2 regions of the Paenibacillus sp. GD4 genome follow, and region 1 is predicted to be linked to the other one. Evidence: riboswitches for the same ligand, from Rfam matches in the RefSeq annotation. Region 1 holds a riboswitch; the other holds the start of a gene.
The links. A riboswitch is a leader RNA that binds a small molecule or an ion and turns the genes downstream of it on or off. The one in region 1 is predicted to bind cyclic di-GMP.
Positions count from the first base shown of each region.

Region 2: another riboswitch for cyclic di-GMP. It lies ahead of RAC89_RS20620 (PAS domain-containing sensor histidine kinase); the one in region 1 lies ahead of RAC89_RS05555 (diguanylate cyclase).

Region 1 covers NZ_JAVCYK010000001.1:1,159,946-1,167,839, reverse strand. The annotation lists gene RAC89_RS05580 (ABC transporter ATP-binding protein) at 1-172, shown strand, start outside; gene RAC89_RS05575 (helix-turn-helix domain-containing protein) at 330-1,142, shown strand; gene RAC89_RS05570 (dihydrofolate reductase family protein) at 1,233-1,808, shown strand; gene RAC89_RS05565 (winged helix-turn-helix domain-containing protein) at 1,896-4,529, shown strand; gene RAC89_RS05560 (NAD(P)-dependent alcohol dehydrogenase) at 4,620-5,546, shown strand; cyclic di-GMP riboswitch class I at 5,681-5,767, shown strand; gene RAC89_RS05555 (diguanylate cyclase) at 5,737-7,894, shown strand, end outside.
Region 2 covers NZ_JAVCYK010000001.1:4,347,494-4,355,387, reverse strand. The annotation lists gene trxB (thioredoxin-disulfide reductase) at 1-579, opposite strand, end outside; gene RAC89_RS20635 (winged helix-turn-helix domain-containing protein) at 676-1,389, opposite strand; gene RAC89_RS20630 (Fur family transcriptional regulator) at 1,368-1,763, opposite strand; gene RAC89_RS20625 (hypothetical protein) at 1,914-2,369, opposite strand; cyclic di-GMP riboswitch class I at 2,577-2,661, shown strand; gene RAC89_RS20620 (PAS domain-containing sensor histidine kinase) at 2,762-4,918, shown strand; gene RAC89_RS20615 (carbohydrate ABC transporter permease) at 4,989-5,870, opposite strand; gene RAC89_RS20610 (ABC transporter permease) at 5,887-6,825, opposite strand; gene RAC89_RS20605 (extracellular solute-binding protein) at 6,918-7,894, opposite strand, start outside.

The sequences.
Region 1 (7,894 bases):
GAGTACGATGCTGGATGCCGTCACGCAAGCGCAGCTGTGGCATGCCCTACTCGAGGCGGCTCGGACGCGCAACATGGGGATGCTTGTCATCAGTCACGAACGGCACTTGCTGCGGCGCGTCTGTCATCGGATCATAGAGTTTCCGGCAGCGGGAACGATGGAACCGCAATAACGGGTCCTTTTCATATAGCGGGAGGAGTTCCTAGAGTGGCTGCCGAATGGGTTATGACAAACGGATATAGAAGGGAGCCGGCCGGTCCGGCCGTCATGGCCCCTGGCTCTGACGAGAGCCGCCGGCGACGAAGATGACTACTATCAGCTTTAGCGTCATGCAGCCACCGCAGGCTATAAGCAGGGATATCGAATGTCTGCGAATCGCAACGCACACGGGACATCAGCCGCTTGATGTCAAGGTATGCCCGAGCGGGTACCCGGGGATCGTATTTCAGCTTGCTGCCGACCGTACCTCTGCCATCGAGAGCATCGCCATCCGCTCCGCGAAAACGACTGCGATCCCGTTCCTGTTTCTTCATGGCCAAGGGTCGGAGCCAAGCATCATGCGCTTTCACGGCAAGCCTTACACCACGATTCAGATCGTCTTCAAGCCCCATGCTTTGTACAGCTTGTTCGGCTGGGACGCTTCGCTTCATAATCAAGGCTTTTTGGAGACCCATCAATTCGGAGCTGAGGGACTTGAGGAAGAGCTTCGGCAAGCGGGCTCAACGGACGAACGAGTCGAATTGCTGGGCCGCTTTCTTACGGCGAGGAAGGAACAGACGCATGCTCGGGACGAGCTCATCGAATCGACGCTTGATTACATACGTGATCATATCGCAACGATTTCCGTGAAAGAGCTGGTAGCCTCCTTTCATCTGTCGGAACGGCAATTCCAGAAACGGTTCGCCCGGGTCGTAGGGATGCCGCCGAATTTATTCATTCGGGTAAGGAGGATCAATGAAGCGCTGAAGCGGATGCATTCCGGTGCGTATGAACGGTTGTCCGATGTGGCCTATTCGCTGAACTATTACGACCAGTCTCATTTTATCCGCGATATGAAATTGTTCTCTTGGGTAAGTCCGAAGCATATCGCGATGAAGGTCAGTGAATTTCACAGTGATTTAGCCGGGTCTTCTTATCTGTAGAAGGACGGTTTTGTCCAATTTTTTCAGTCATCCTTGGGGTATGATGAAGTTGTTCCCATAACCGATTACCCCCTGAGGAGTGACGAGCAAATGAAGAAGATTAAAGTGCTGAACCGGATATCGATTGACGGTTACTTTGCCAGCCCGAACGAAGCGAGCTTCGGTATGGACTGGTTTATCCATGACCCGGAGGTGGACAAGGCAGTACATTCGATCGGCGGCAAAATGAATACGCTGATTTTGGGAGGGACGACTTACCGCGGATTTGAACAGTATTGGGTTCCTGTTTTGAACGATCCTTATGCGCCCCGGCAGTTGAAGGAGATCGCAGAGGAGTTAAATGACATGACCAAGATTGTTTTCTCCAGAACGATGACAGCTTCGAAATGGGATCATACCCGGATTTATCCCGACCGATTGCTGGAGACCGTACATCAGCTGAAACTGGAGGCCGATTCCGATATTCTCCTGCTGGGCAGCGGATCCATTTTACAGCAGCTAGCTCGGGAAGATTTGATCGACGAATATATTTTTATCGTCACCCCTGTCATTTCCGGCGGAGGAAAGCCATTGTTCCAGGATGTGAAACAGACCGGGCTTACGCTGGAAAAGGCGATCACGTTCGCATCCGGTAACGTCGTGCTTCATTATACGGTTCAGCGGTAAAGCAAAAGCTGCGATAGATCCATAAACCCGGTATAGTAGGCTCTGTGGCTGTTGACGATAGAGAAAGGCCGTACTTATAATGAAGTCATGTCGATGAACATCCTATCCACCAAATTATACATGCCCCCGTCGCGGCCTAAGGTTGTTCGGCGGACTCGCCTATTGGAGCGGCTGAATGAGGGGATGCACCGCAAGCTGACCATCGTGTCCGCACCTGCGGGTTATGGCAAAACGACGCTTGTCGCCGAATGGCTCGCCGGCTGCGGAAGAACGGCCGTATGGCTTTCCTTGGACGAGGGCGACCACGATCCTGCACGCTTTCTCACCTATCTGACGGCTGCCCTGCAGACGATGGACAGGAGTATCGGAGAAGGCGTATTTGCTTTGCTTGCCTCTCCCCAGCCGCCGCCTTCGGAATTCATTCTAACTACACTGCTTAATGATATAACATCCGTTCCTTACCCGTTTCACCTCGTGCTTGACGATTACCACGTGTTGGATGCAGGTCCCGTCGATAAGGCGATTACCTTCCTGCTTGACCGCATGCCGCCGCAGATGCATCTGGTCATAGCAACCCGCAAGGACCCCTCGATTCCCTTGGGACGGCTGCGTGCCCGCGACCAGCTTACGGAATTACGCGCTGCAGACTTGCGGTTCGACTTCCCCGAAACAGTTGAGTTTCTTGGAGAGGTCATGGGCCTCAGCTTGTCGAACGACGAAATGGCGCATCTTGATTCCCGTACGGAAGGCTGGGCTGCCGGCCTGCAGTTAGCTGCGCTATCCATGAAGGGCGATTCGGGCATATCGGGCCGCAGCGCTTCCTTCACAAGCACCCACCCCTTCGTACTGGACTATCTGGTGGAAGAGGTGCTGAAGCGGCAGCCTGCCGCAATACAGACCTTCCTGCTGCGAACCTCGATCCTCGACCGATTCTGCGGCCCGCTCTGCGATGCGGTAATGGCCGGTGCTGAGAGGGAGCAGCCCCTCCCACCCGGGCAGGAAGTCCTGGCGTATCTCGAGCAGGCCAACCTGTTCCTTGTCCCGCTCGATCAGGAGAAGCGCTGGTACCGCTATCACCATCTCTTTGCAGAGCTGCTGCGGCAAAAGCTTCAGCCGATGTCAGAGATCGCTCCGCTTCATGTGCGTGCCAGCGAATGGCTGGAAGCACAAGGCTGCGAGCTGGAGGCGTTTCACCATGCGGCCGCAGCGGGCGAGACGGCCCGGGCCGTTCGGTTAATAGAGGGCAAAGGGATGCCCTTACTCTTTCGTGGAGCGGTGACGCCTATCCTGAATTGGCTGGCATCGCTGCCCGAGGAGGAGCTGGACGCATGGCCATCGTTGTGGGTGACCTATGCATCTGCTCTGCTATTGTCAGGCCGGCTGTCCGGCGTAGAGCAGAAGCTGCAAGCTGCGGAGAAGGCGCTGCAAGGCATCCCGCATGACGACAAGAGCCGCGATCTCATCGGGCATATTGCCTCGATACGAGCCACGATGGCTGTCAACAAGCATCAGGCGGAAACGATCCTCGCCGAGTCGCGTCGTGCCTTGAATTATTTGCACCAAGGCAATCTGCCCGTCCGCACCGCTACCACCTGGACCCTGGGATACGCTTATCAGCTTCTAGGGGAGCGGACAGCGGCAATCAAGGCTTATACCGAAGCTTTATCCGCCAGTCAAAGAATCGGGCACGTCATGATTACCGTCATGGCTACTCTCGGCATAGGCCTGCTGCAGGAAGCGGATAACCGGTACCATATGGCGGCGGAAACTTATCGTCATGTGCTGGCATTGGCGGGTGACCCGCCGCTGCCTGTCGCATGTGAGGCCCATCTCGGCTTAGCCCGTATCCATTATGAGTGGAACCGGCTGGAGGAGGCACAGCGGCACAGCCAACAGGCATCCCGTCTGGCCAGGCTGCTGGAGCATTCGGACCGGGTGGTGGCATGCGAGGTGTTTCTCGCCCGGTTGAAGCTGGCTCAAGGGAAAGTAAGCGAGGCTGCCGAGATCGTTGTCCGGTCCGAGCATTTTGCAAGACAGCATCGGTATGAGCATCAATTCCCCTTCATCTCCGCCGTACGCGTGCAGGTGCTGCTTCGGCAGGGCAATCTCACGGCAGCCTTGCAGCTCGCCCGGAAACACAAGCTTCCTGTGAGTCTGGCTCGGGCCCATCTGGCTCAAGGAGATACAGCTGCAGCGCTGGCTCTGCTGGGACCGCACATGGAATGGGTGGAAGCCAAAGGCTGGGAGGATGAACGGCTTCAAGGCTTGATTCTCGAAGCCCTTGCGCTGCATGCCCATGGAGAAAAGCTGAGATCCTTGCAGCAGCTGAGCTATGCCTTGGCATTAGCGGAGCCGGGAGGCTTCGTCCGGCTGTTTCTCGAGGAAGGGCTGCCGATGGCCGGTCTCTTGTCGGAAGCCGCGGCTGCGGGAATCATGCAAGAGTACATCGGAAAGCTGCTGTCCGCCATGAAAGCGGAGGGAATCCATAGCGGGCTCCTCTCCGATCTGCCTCAAGCGCCCTCACTGATTGAGCCGCTTACCGCGCGGGAAACGGAGGTGCTCCGTCTCATAGCCCTAGGATTGTCGAATCACGAGATAGGCGAGCGCCTTTTCATTTCCCTGAGTACGGTGAAAGGGCATAACCGGATCATCTTCGACAAGCTGCAGGTCAAACGGCGCACCGAAGCGGTAGCTCTTGCCCGCAAGCTTGGTCTTCTTTAAGCATTTCGTCAAAACCGTACTTTAGTATCTATGGAATCGCATCCATTGGCATGTATGCTAATTCCAATATGCCGTTGGGGGAGGAAGTCCATGAGAGCGATATTATGTACAAAATACGGTTCCGCGGATGTGCTGAAGCTGGCTGAGGTGGAGAAGCCGATTCCCAAGGACAAGGAAGTGCTGGTGAAAATTCATGCGACGACGGTGTCGGCCGGTGACTTGCGTGTGCGCCGCTTTCAAAGCCCGCTATCGCTGTGGCTCCCTATGCGCATTGTCTTGGGACTTAGGAAACCGAGGAAGCCCATCCTTGGCGTCGAGCTGGCCGGAGAGATTGAAGCGGTGGGCAAGGAGGTCCGGAGCTTTCGGGAAGGGGATCAAATTTATGCCCTGACCGGGATGGGCTTCGGAGCGCATGCGGAGTACACATGTTTGCGGGAGGACGGTGTGATGGCTTTAAAGCCCGCGAACATGAGCTATGAAGAGGCGGCTGCCGTTCCTATGGGAGCTACGACGGCATTGCATTTTTTTCGCAAAGGGAATATAAGGCAAGGGCAGAGGGTTCTAATCTATGGAGCTTCCGGAGCTGTAGGCACGTCTGCGGTGCAGCTGGCGAAATATTATGGCGCGGAGGTTACCGGGGTGTGCAGCGCCTCCAACCTTGAATTTGTCAAAGCCATAGGGGCGGATCAGGTGATGGACTACACGAAGGAGGAGTTTACCCTGGAAGTAGGGTGCTACGATCTGATCTTCGACGCTGTAGGGAAGCTCTCGAAATCCGCTGCCAAGAAAGCACTTGCTCCAAGCGGGAGCTATGTGACGGTCGATGGCCAAGGGATTGCCAAGGTACGCAAGGAAGATCTGCTTTTCCTCAAAGGGCTCGCAGAAGAAGGGAAGCTGAAAGCGGTTATCGATAGACGCTACTCGTTGGAGCAAGTTCCCGAAGCGCATCGTTATGTTGAAAAAGGGCATAAAAAAGGGAATGTCGTCATCACGGTGAAGCATGAGAATTGTATGTAATTTTATAAGAGAAGGCCACTGGGTTGCCGTTACCGGTGGTTTTTATTTTGCGCATATAAAGTGGTATGGTAATCCTTGCCCGTAGTCCCTTAGACAAATAGCTAAAAATATCTTATACTAAAATGTGTCGAATAATGTCGAGTGGGCAAACCTTCCGAAAGGAGGGGGCGCAAAGCTTCGGGCCTAAGGAGTGCTGACTCTAGGGCGGCCGGGCCGCAGAAATCGGATTGCGTTTGAATCATCGCAACGCGGCGCCAATAACTCGCAGCATGTCATGTTCATCGATGGAGTGAGGGGAAAGCCTATGAATTTGCGGATCAAATTGCCGATCCTTATCGTTGTCATTGTTTCAGCCTCCATACTTATTTCCGGGATCATCACATATTTCTATAGCTCGGAGCTTCTGCTTCGCAAGAGTGACGACGAAATGAAGGCGAATGCTTATCGTATGGGAGAAGCCATTCGGGGGTTGGTTTCCGCAGAAATACGGCAAACCGAAATCCTCGCCTCCCAGCAGCTGTTTCGTCATACGCTGGCCGCTAGAAGCGAATCCGGCGTACATTTTTTTGATTCGACGAATCCGCAGCTCTCATTATCTACGAAGGCGCTTCAGGACGCTTATCACGGTTCGGTGCTGCATGAGAAATTTTGGCTCGGCGATTCCGAGGGAGTAGTTATTGCCGGCAGCGACGCAGCACCGGAGACAGGTCAAATTATAGTGAAGGACCGCAGCTACTTTATCGCGGCGATGAAAGGGGCACCGGCTGTTAGCGGCACGATTGCTTCCAGGGCCAACAGCCAAACGATCATCGTTATTGCGGTGCCGGTTAAGGAACCTTCAGGCCAAGTCATAGGGGTCGTCGGCAATTCCATTTATACTTCTTTTTTCTCGGATCAGTTGAAGGGCATCAAAATAAACAAGCATGGAGTGCTGTATATCGTGGATGCTGACGGAATGATATTGGCTCACTCCGCCAACGACAACTTGATTCAAACGAAGGTAAAAAGCGAGGAGATTATAAGCGTTATCCGGGATCAATCCGATGAAATGAACGGCGGTATGGTGATTTCGAACGGTCAAGGGTCCAAATATTTGGCGTATTCCAAAATCCCTCTGGCCGATTGGACCGTCATCGTAGAGGATGACGTGGCGGACATTCAAAGTCCGCTGATCGATTTGGCCTATAAGTACGCGATGGTGCTTCTTCTTTCCATCACAGCGGCGTTCGGGTTGTTCGTCATGATCTTGTTCCGTTGGGTGACGAAACCGCTTCACGAGATTATCAGAGTAATTATGCGAGCCGGGGCAGGGGACCTTACCGCCAGGGTGCAGCTCCGGGCTAAGGATGAATTCCGTGTGCTCGGGACCTCGCTCAATGACATGCTGATTCGAATCGGGGAGCTGATGCAGGCGCAGGAAACGGCGAACCGTCTTCAGCTGGAAAACGTCGCGGAGCGGGAGAGGAGCCGGGTTTCCGAGCTGCTTCGAACCTGCATGTATAAGCTGAATTCTACTTTGGATGCCGAGCAAGTGAAGGACCTTGCCTTCTACGAGCTGCTGAAGCTTGTCCGTTATGATCGCGCGGCTTCATGGATGCTGGAGTCCGATCGTTTAGTCCCTCATGCGGAAACCGATCACGGCATAGGATTGTCTCAACGGGATCCCTTAGAGGTTAAGGCTTGGTTTGCTCAAATGAGACAAGACCACCAGCCGATTATGGTATGCAGTACGGATGGACAGGGCTACCTTCTGGCCGTACCGCTCGAAATGCACGGGAAGCTCGTTGGTTTGCACATCATCGAGAGGAAGGAGCCGGCCTTTGAGCGAAGTGAAGTCGAGCTGGTGTTAAGCTTTTGCAGCCAAGCGGTCATCGCCGTGACGAATGCGCAGCTGTATCGGGAAAAGGAAATGATGGCCATAACGGATGAGCTGACCGGCATCTATAATCGCCGTCACTTTTTCCATCTGGCCGAGCAATGGCTGGAACGAGCCGAGCTGCATGGAGAGCCGATCTCCGTTATTTTATATGATGTAGATTATTTCAAGCAGGTAAACGATCGCTTCGGACATCTCTTTGGGGATTTGGTGCTGAGGAATGTACCGCTGGTAGTGGCCCCGCATCTTCCGCCTCAGCATCTTATGGCACGTTACGGCGGAGAGGAGTTTGTTCTGCTGCTGCCGGGACATCGTGGTGCGGAGGCATGGAAGGTCGCGGAAGCGATGCGCCGAATTGTAGCCGATCACAGCTTCGAGCCTGAGCAGCTCCCGATTCAAATTACTGCAAGCCTTGGCGCAGCGGAGAATGTGAGGGGTGAAGGGCTAAGGTCGCTGCTGCAGCGGGCGGATC
Region 2 (7,894 bases), 3.2 Mb from region 1:
GATCTTTGTATTTTCACGAGCGCGCTCCTGCATAATTTTCGACGCCCGCAGCTCGTTCCGGCGGTTCACGATGACTACCTCGGATCCGAAGCGGCTTAAGAAATTCGCTTCCTCCATCGCGGAGTCTCCGCCCCCAACGACGATGATTCTCTTGTTACGGAAGAAGAAGCCGTCGCATGTCGCGCAGGTGCTTACCCCACGGCCGACGTTTTCCTTTTCTCCCGGAATGCCGAGGTATTTGGCGGATGCGCCCGTCGAAACGATCACCGATTCCGCTACGATCTCGCCTTGCCCCTCCACCTGCAGCTTGAACGGCCTTTGGGACAAGTCGACGGAGTTGACCCAACCCGTGCGGAATTCCGCTCCGAAACGCTCCGCCTGTTTGCGCATATTCGCCATCAGCTCCGGCCCCATAATGCCGTCAGGGAAGCCCGGGAAATTTTCTACCTCTGTTGTCGTCGTTAATTGTCCCCCTGGCTCAGGTCCTTCAATTACAAGCGGGCTTAATCCCGCTCTCGCCAAGTAAATCGCCGCTGTCAATCCACCGGGGCCGGTTCCGATAATGACTGTTTTCAACATATGAATTCCTCCTTTAAGCCACATCTCTATATAAAAAAATCATACCATCCATGCCAAGTTTCTGCATGAAGGTATGATGAAGAGCGTATGAAGGTTTCATGAAGATTCATCTGTAATTCGATATCCTACGCCGCGAACCGTTACGATATATTTCGGCGATCTAGGATCATCCGCCAGCTTCTGCCGCAAGCTCTTAATATGCACGTCGACGGAATTGCTTCCCCCGAAATAACCTTCTCCCCATACGCGTTCCAGCAGCTCTTGCCGGGAAAGAACGCCGCCGGAAGCCTGCAAAAGCACTTTCAGCAGATCAAACTCCGTTTTTGTCAGCTCCACCCGTTCGCTGCCGCGGGTCACAATCATCCGTTTCAGGTCAACGGCAATATCTTTGAAACGCAGCTCCTCCGTGTCTTTGGAGAACCGGAAGCTTTCACTTTGTGTCGAAAGCTCTTCGATCTTCGCCAGCGCTACATCTACCGGACATGGCCAAGGCAAGGCATCTCCCTTGAGCTCTTTTCCTCCCGCACCGTCAACAAGGATAAGCTGTGCTTGACTATTCCCTGCCAGAGCCGGGCTAATCTCTACGCTCCCTTTCGTTCGATCCACGATCAGCAAATCTCCCTGCAGCTTGGATAGGACCGGATCATGCTCACTGTGAAACAGAAGCACGTCATAGCAGCGTACCGTGAGTGCCAGGACCAAGGAGCGGAGAGTGGCAGGATACGGACTGATGATCACAATACGCTTGGTAGTATCGCAAAACGCACCCTCAACGGGGAGCTGCTCTTCTAGTTCTTCGTATGGCTGCATGCTGCACACACCCCCTTGAATAAAAAGTGCTCTCCCGTCATCCTATATCCGGTCTCCGCAGCGATGGCGGCAAGCCATTCCCGCGGCGCCTCCGTCAGCACCTCATCCACTCTTCCGCAGGAGGTGCACTGAATATGCTGATGATCCTCCATTCTGGCATCATACCTGCTGGCATCGCCGTCCAGCTTCAGCTCACGAACATATCCTTCTTCCGTGAGGAACCGTAAGGAATTATATACAGTCGCGTAGGCAACTTGGAAACCGCGGGTTTTTAAGCGCTCAATGATATCGGCGGCGGTCGGATGGTCGTGGGAATCTGAAATGATGTCCAGAATCATTTTACGCTGTGTAGTAAGAAGACCTTTGCGCGTCATACGGACTCCCCTTTCATTTATTTATACTTAGTTTAAATTTAACTCTAAATGAAGAGGAAGTCAACAGGGTCTTGGAACAAAAAAAGGATTCAGCAGCTCCCTGCACTACCGGCAAGAAACCAACTGAATCCTACGAAACAACCTAAATAATCAACTTGCGCTCGCCAGTAGCCGCTTGCACTCCTCCTCCAAATATCCGAAATCCTTCAAATCCCGTAAGCCTTGAAGGATAGTCATCTTATCATCGCCCGATAGCTCCAGCAGCTCGTCCAAATCAATCTTGGGATGCTTCTCCATAAAGACAAGCAAGCCTTTCGCTGCCCAGCTAAGCCGACTATCACGAAAATCGCCGACAATTTCACGGAATACCTTATGCGGCAAAATCCCCCGTTCTACAAGATTTTGGAGTGCCTGCGTCGTCTCCCTCGAGCTCATCCTGCCAAGGCTCGCAATTTCTTTCATATCGGGTATGGAAGCGGTGGCTTCCTGTATAAAGGTGCTTAGTACGATACAAACCATTTGCTCGTAAATGTCCAAGCCCGGTACCTGCATAATTTCGGAAACAGAAAATTGGCGTGTTCCGCCGGAATGCGCGATCGAATTCAAAGTCCCGGTCCCTCCCATTGGATCATGTTTTCCTTTCCATTGTAAGCGATTCATATGACCGAATTTTGTTCAAATCATGTTCATCTTTTTAAAAATATGAGACCATAGCAAAGGAAATCCATATTATTCCATAAATGACACAAAACCAAGAAACAAATGATTGCAATATTACAACATATTGCTATAATTAGTTGTGAAATCATTACTACAGGAAAAAGGCAAACTTATCGAAAGGTAAGGACGCAAAGCCTCAAGCCTAAAGAGCGACCTCTACGGCGGTTGGGTTGCCAAAGTAATCATATTCCTTTCGTGAATATGCTTGCCTTTTCATGCCCAGGCAAGCTTTTTGGCGTTTCCAGGCTTTGCTTACCAGCTGAGGTGATCCTAATAACATGAACGGTCTCATACACAAAATTTATGATTTCTTGAATCAACTTGGAGACGCTACCATGATCACCGACGTCCATGCCGTTGTCATTAAGGTGAACCCTGCATTTACCCGACTCTACGGCTGGGAGGAGCATGAGATCATTGGGCGAAGAATGCCCATGGTGCCCGAGCGGCATTGGGCCGATACGGAGCTTGTTCATCAATCCCTATTAACCAACGGACAGTTCAACGAGTACGAAACGGTGATGCAGGACAAGCGAGGAACCCTTTTTCCCGTCTCGGTCAATTTATCCGTGCTGCGAGACCCGCAAGGAAAAATCTCAGGCTTCATCTGTATTACCAAAGACTTAAGCGAGAGAGCCCGCATACCCCGAGATCTCGAATTAACAAGGGATGACCTTTGTCTCATGACGGAGCATATGACGGATAGCATACTGGTGCTCGATTTGCGAGGCAATTTCACGTACATCTCCCCAGCCTTAAGCCGAGCCATGGGGGTTTCTTCCGACCAGTCGATTCATGTAAAAGAAATCGTTGATCCCGATGAATATGGGCAAGTGATGGAATGCTATGAAAACATCCTCCGCGACAATAAGCCGCATTCCACCGAAATTCGCATGAAGCATGGCGAAGATTGGCTTGTTTATGATGCGAAGGGCTCGCCTATTCTGGAAGCAACGGGAGAAATCAAGTCCGTTATTTTCATATGCCGGGATATAACGGATCGCAAGAAAGCCGAGCTGGCTTTGCAGGAAGCGGAGGAAAAATATCGCAGCCTTGTGGAGGAGGCATTGGTAGGCGTTTATATGTATCAGGATGAGCGCTTCGTTTACATCAATCCCCGACTGGCCGAGATGTTCGGTTATTCGGTAGCCGAAATGAACCGAATCCATCCCTTGAGCTTATTTGCAGAAAAGTACCGGCCGCTTCTTAGAGAGCAATTGAATAATATAAGCGCCAAGCGCACCAAGGACCTGAATCTGCAAGCGGAAGGCGTCAAAAGGGACGGCTCCGCCATCTTCTTCGAAATGAGCGGGAAAGGAACTTTATATAACGGCAAACCTGCGGCCATAGGTACCGTGCTGGATATATCAGAGAGAAGGCGGGCCGAGAATGCCATACGGGAAAGCGATCGAAGATACCGGAAGCTTCTCGATCTGTCTCCCGAACCGATTCTCGTGCACAGCGGCGGCATCATCGTTTATGTGAACGAAGCGTGCCTCCGGCTGCTCCAAGCCAATCAGCGCTCCGATTTGATCGGTACGCATTTATTTCAATTTTTGCAAGATGAGGATACGCACAAGGCCATGCAACGGCTCGAAACCGCCTTAAGCCTAAAAAGCACTCCGGGTTACATGGAATATCGGCTTGTCTCGCTCGACGGTCAAGAAAGAGAAGTCGAATCTTCAAGTACGATGATCGATGTGGTGCTTGGCATTCCGGTCATTCAGACCGTGCTTAGGGATATTACCGAGCGTAAAAAAACAGAAGAGCTTATTCGCCGTTCAGATAAGCTGTCGGCACTCGGACAAATGGCCGCGGGCATTGCGCACGAAATTCGCAATCCGCTCACTTCTCTGAAGGGTTTCGTCCAGCTGCTTCGTTCCCAGTCCTCGGGGCATCCGGAATATTACGAGATCATGCTCTCCGAGCTGGACCGGATCAATGAAATTGTGACCGAGTTTATGAAAATCGCCAAGCCGCAAACGGCACATTTTGAAAAGAAAAACCTTGTGGAAACCTTGGAGCATATCGTTGCCCTTATGAATTCACAGGCTATTTTACATAATACCGAAATCATCATGTACTCGGAGGGTACGGTCCCTCTCATTTACTGTGATGAGAACCAGTTGAAGCAGGTCTTTATTAATATTTTGAAAAATGCCATTGAAGCCATGCCCCGCGGGGGAACTATCACGGTGTTCATTCGTCCTATTTCGGAAGGCGAAATTGATATTCAGATCACCGACCAGGGCGGCGGCATTCCGGAGTCCTTCTTGGCGAAGCTGGGGGACCCGTTCTTCACCACGAAGGAGTCAGGCACCGGTCTCGGGCTCATGGTGTGCTATCAAATCATCGAGGCGCATCATGGACACATCGATATCAGCAGTGAGCTGGGTCAAGGCACGACGGTCCGTATCCGTTTACCGATACAATAATAAAAAAAGGCTGTACCCGGGATGATGAAGTGACCCTCATCATCCACGGGACAGCCTCTTCTCTTTTTACTTACCCCTTTAATGCCCCTACCATAACACCTTTCACAAAATATTTTTGCACAAACGGATATACACACAGAATCGGTACCGTGGCTACCATAATGGTAGCGTATTTGATGGTTTCCCCGATCTGGAAGCGGTCGCCCGCATCCGCCCCCTGCGTCATATTGTCCGTAGAGTTGGCGATCAAAATTTCACGCAGCGTCAGCTGGAGAGGGAATAATTCCCGATCCTTGATGAAGATCGAGGCGTAGAACCAGCCGTTCCATTTTTCCACTGCGTAATAAAGGATCATCACGGCAATCACCGGCATGGACAACGGGATGATGATCTTGAAGAGGATCGTAAAATGATTCGCCCCGTCGATCTTGGCGGATTCCTCCAAGCTCTCGGGAACAGCCATAAAGGCCGTACGCATAATAATCAGGTTAAAGGTGCTGATGGCAAAAGGAATGATTGTCGACCACAGGGTGTCGAGCAGCCCTACATTCTTGACGATAAGATAGATCGGGATTAAGCCCCCATTAAAGAACATCGTGAAGACGATAATGAATATAAAGGCTTTGTTCCACATGACGTTTTTTCTGGATAACACGTATGCTCCTAACGCCGTCATCAGCAGGTTGATCGTTACCCCCGCCACGAGGATGAACAACGTGTTTCTGTAGCCGATGAGAATACCCGGATTCTTGAACACGCTCACATAAGCTTCCAGGCTAAAGCCAAGCGGCTTCAATAGCAAGCCCCGGTGAGTTACGAGCTGGGTGGCGTCACTGATCGACGCCAGGGCAACATACAGCAGAGGATAGAGAGTCACCAGCACCAGCAGGCCCAGCACACTATAGATAACCACATCAAATATACGATCAAACAGACCCTTATCCGTTGTCATAAGCCCCTCCTCCTCCTCACCATAAGCTGCTTTCGTTCACCTTGCGGCTGATATAGTTCGCAGAGATGAGCAAAATGAGATTGATGACGGAATTGAACAAACCTACCGCCGAGCTGTAGCTCCATCCGAACTCCAGAAGACCCTTACGGTAAACGAAGGAAGATATCACATCGGCCGTATCGTAAGTTACCGGGTTATAGAGCAGGATGATTTTCTCAAATCCGACATTCAGCAGGTTGCCCATGCGCAAAATAAACATGATGACGATGGTCGGCATAATGCCCGGCAGCGTGATATGCAGCATTTGCTTCCATCTGCTTGCGCCGTCCATACGGGCCGCTTCGTATTGCTCCTGATCGATACCCATGAGCGCGGCAATATAAATGATCGACTCCCAGCCGATTTTTTGCCAAATTTCAGATATGATGTAAATCGAACGGAACAGCTCCGGCTTCTGCAGCATCGCTTTCCCGTCATAGCCCAGATAGGTTAAGAACGTGTTGATAATTCCTTCGCTGTTCGTAAAGTCCTTAATCATCCCGCAAATGACTACCAGCGAGATGAAGTACGGCATATACGTAATCGTTTGAACCACACGTTTAAAGAGCTGGTGGCGAACCTCGTTAATAAGCATAGCAAGTATGATCGGGGCAGGAAATTCAAACAACAAGGAATACACGCTGATGACTACGGTATTCTTCAAAATGCGCCAGAAATAATAGCTGTTGAAGAAGTCCTTAAAATGCATAAGTCCTACCCAGTCGCTGCCGAGAATCCCCTTCATCGGCGTATAATCCTTAAAGGCAATGACGGCGCCGTACATGGGAGCGTAGTGGAATACAGCATAGTAGAGGAGCACCGGCACCATCATGAGATACAAGTATTTATTCAGCAAAAAGTCACGCGTCAATCGCCTGACAAAGGTCGGCTTGGATCCGGTCAGCTCCCGGGTCATTTCCAATTGTGCGGATTTGGCCATTCCACTCATCTCCTCCTTCCTCCTGACTGACTGGGAGGGCTTGCGCCCTCCTCCGTCATGCATTGGCATTAGCGTTTATTATAACGCTCCAATGCGGCCTTCTGAATTTCAATGGCACGGTCAATCTTCAGAGACTTAAGCTTCTCTACATACTTTTCAAACTGATCCAGCGGCTCTGTGCCGAGAATGATCTTCAGCGTCATTTCGTCGACCAGGGTGTTGACATCGGTCATGATTTTCGCATACTCGGAGCTTTCCTCCGGAGTTGGCGTTACCGGCGGCATCTGGTGCTTCGCTACGTCCGTTTTCCAAACCCCGATGGCTTCACGCTGATTCGGCAAAGCGAGATACTGCATAATGTAACGCTTATCTTGAACGAAAGGCCCGTTGTAGTTCGCGCGGATATGCATGGACATTGCTTGTGCAGGAGCCAGCTTATCCGGATTTTTCAGCAGAAGATCGGTATATTTCGGCTCGCCGTTCTCCAGCTTGTAGCTTACTCCTTCGGTACCGAAGTTAAAGAACATATGACCTTCCGGGCTATAGCCGTAATCAAGCAGCTTTACCGCCAGCTCGGCGTTCTTGGAGGTAGCCGTCACAGCCACCATACCGCCAGGGGAGAACGGCTGGTCTCTTTGTCCGAACTTCGGCGTATCCCCCTTCTTCAGCACCGGGTAAGGAGCGGCAGCAAGCAGACCCTTCGGATCCTTCGCTTCTACAAGCGGCTGCCATTTGCCGATCCCGCCGCCGGCATTGCCCACCGTTGCTCCGGTTGCACCGGATGCGATGTTCGCATCCCACGCCTTGATATCGACGGTGGCGATATTTTTATCGAGGAGCCCATCGGCATACCAGCTGCGGAATAACCCTAGGAACTCCTTGTACCCCTTCTCTTGAGGTCCGAATTTAATTTGTCCGTTCTCCAAATAGAAGCCTCGGGTAACGCCGTAGGCCCCCATGAAAGGCCCGTTATTGAAATCGTTAAACACGCGCGGCTTGCTGTTTACCGTAAACGGCGCCGCAGCCCCTTTCTTTTCCTTAAACG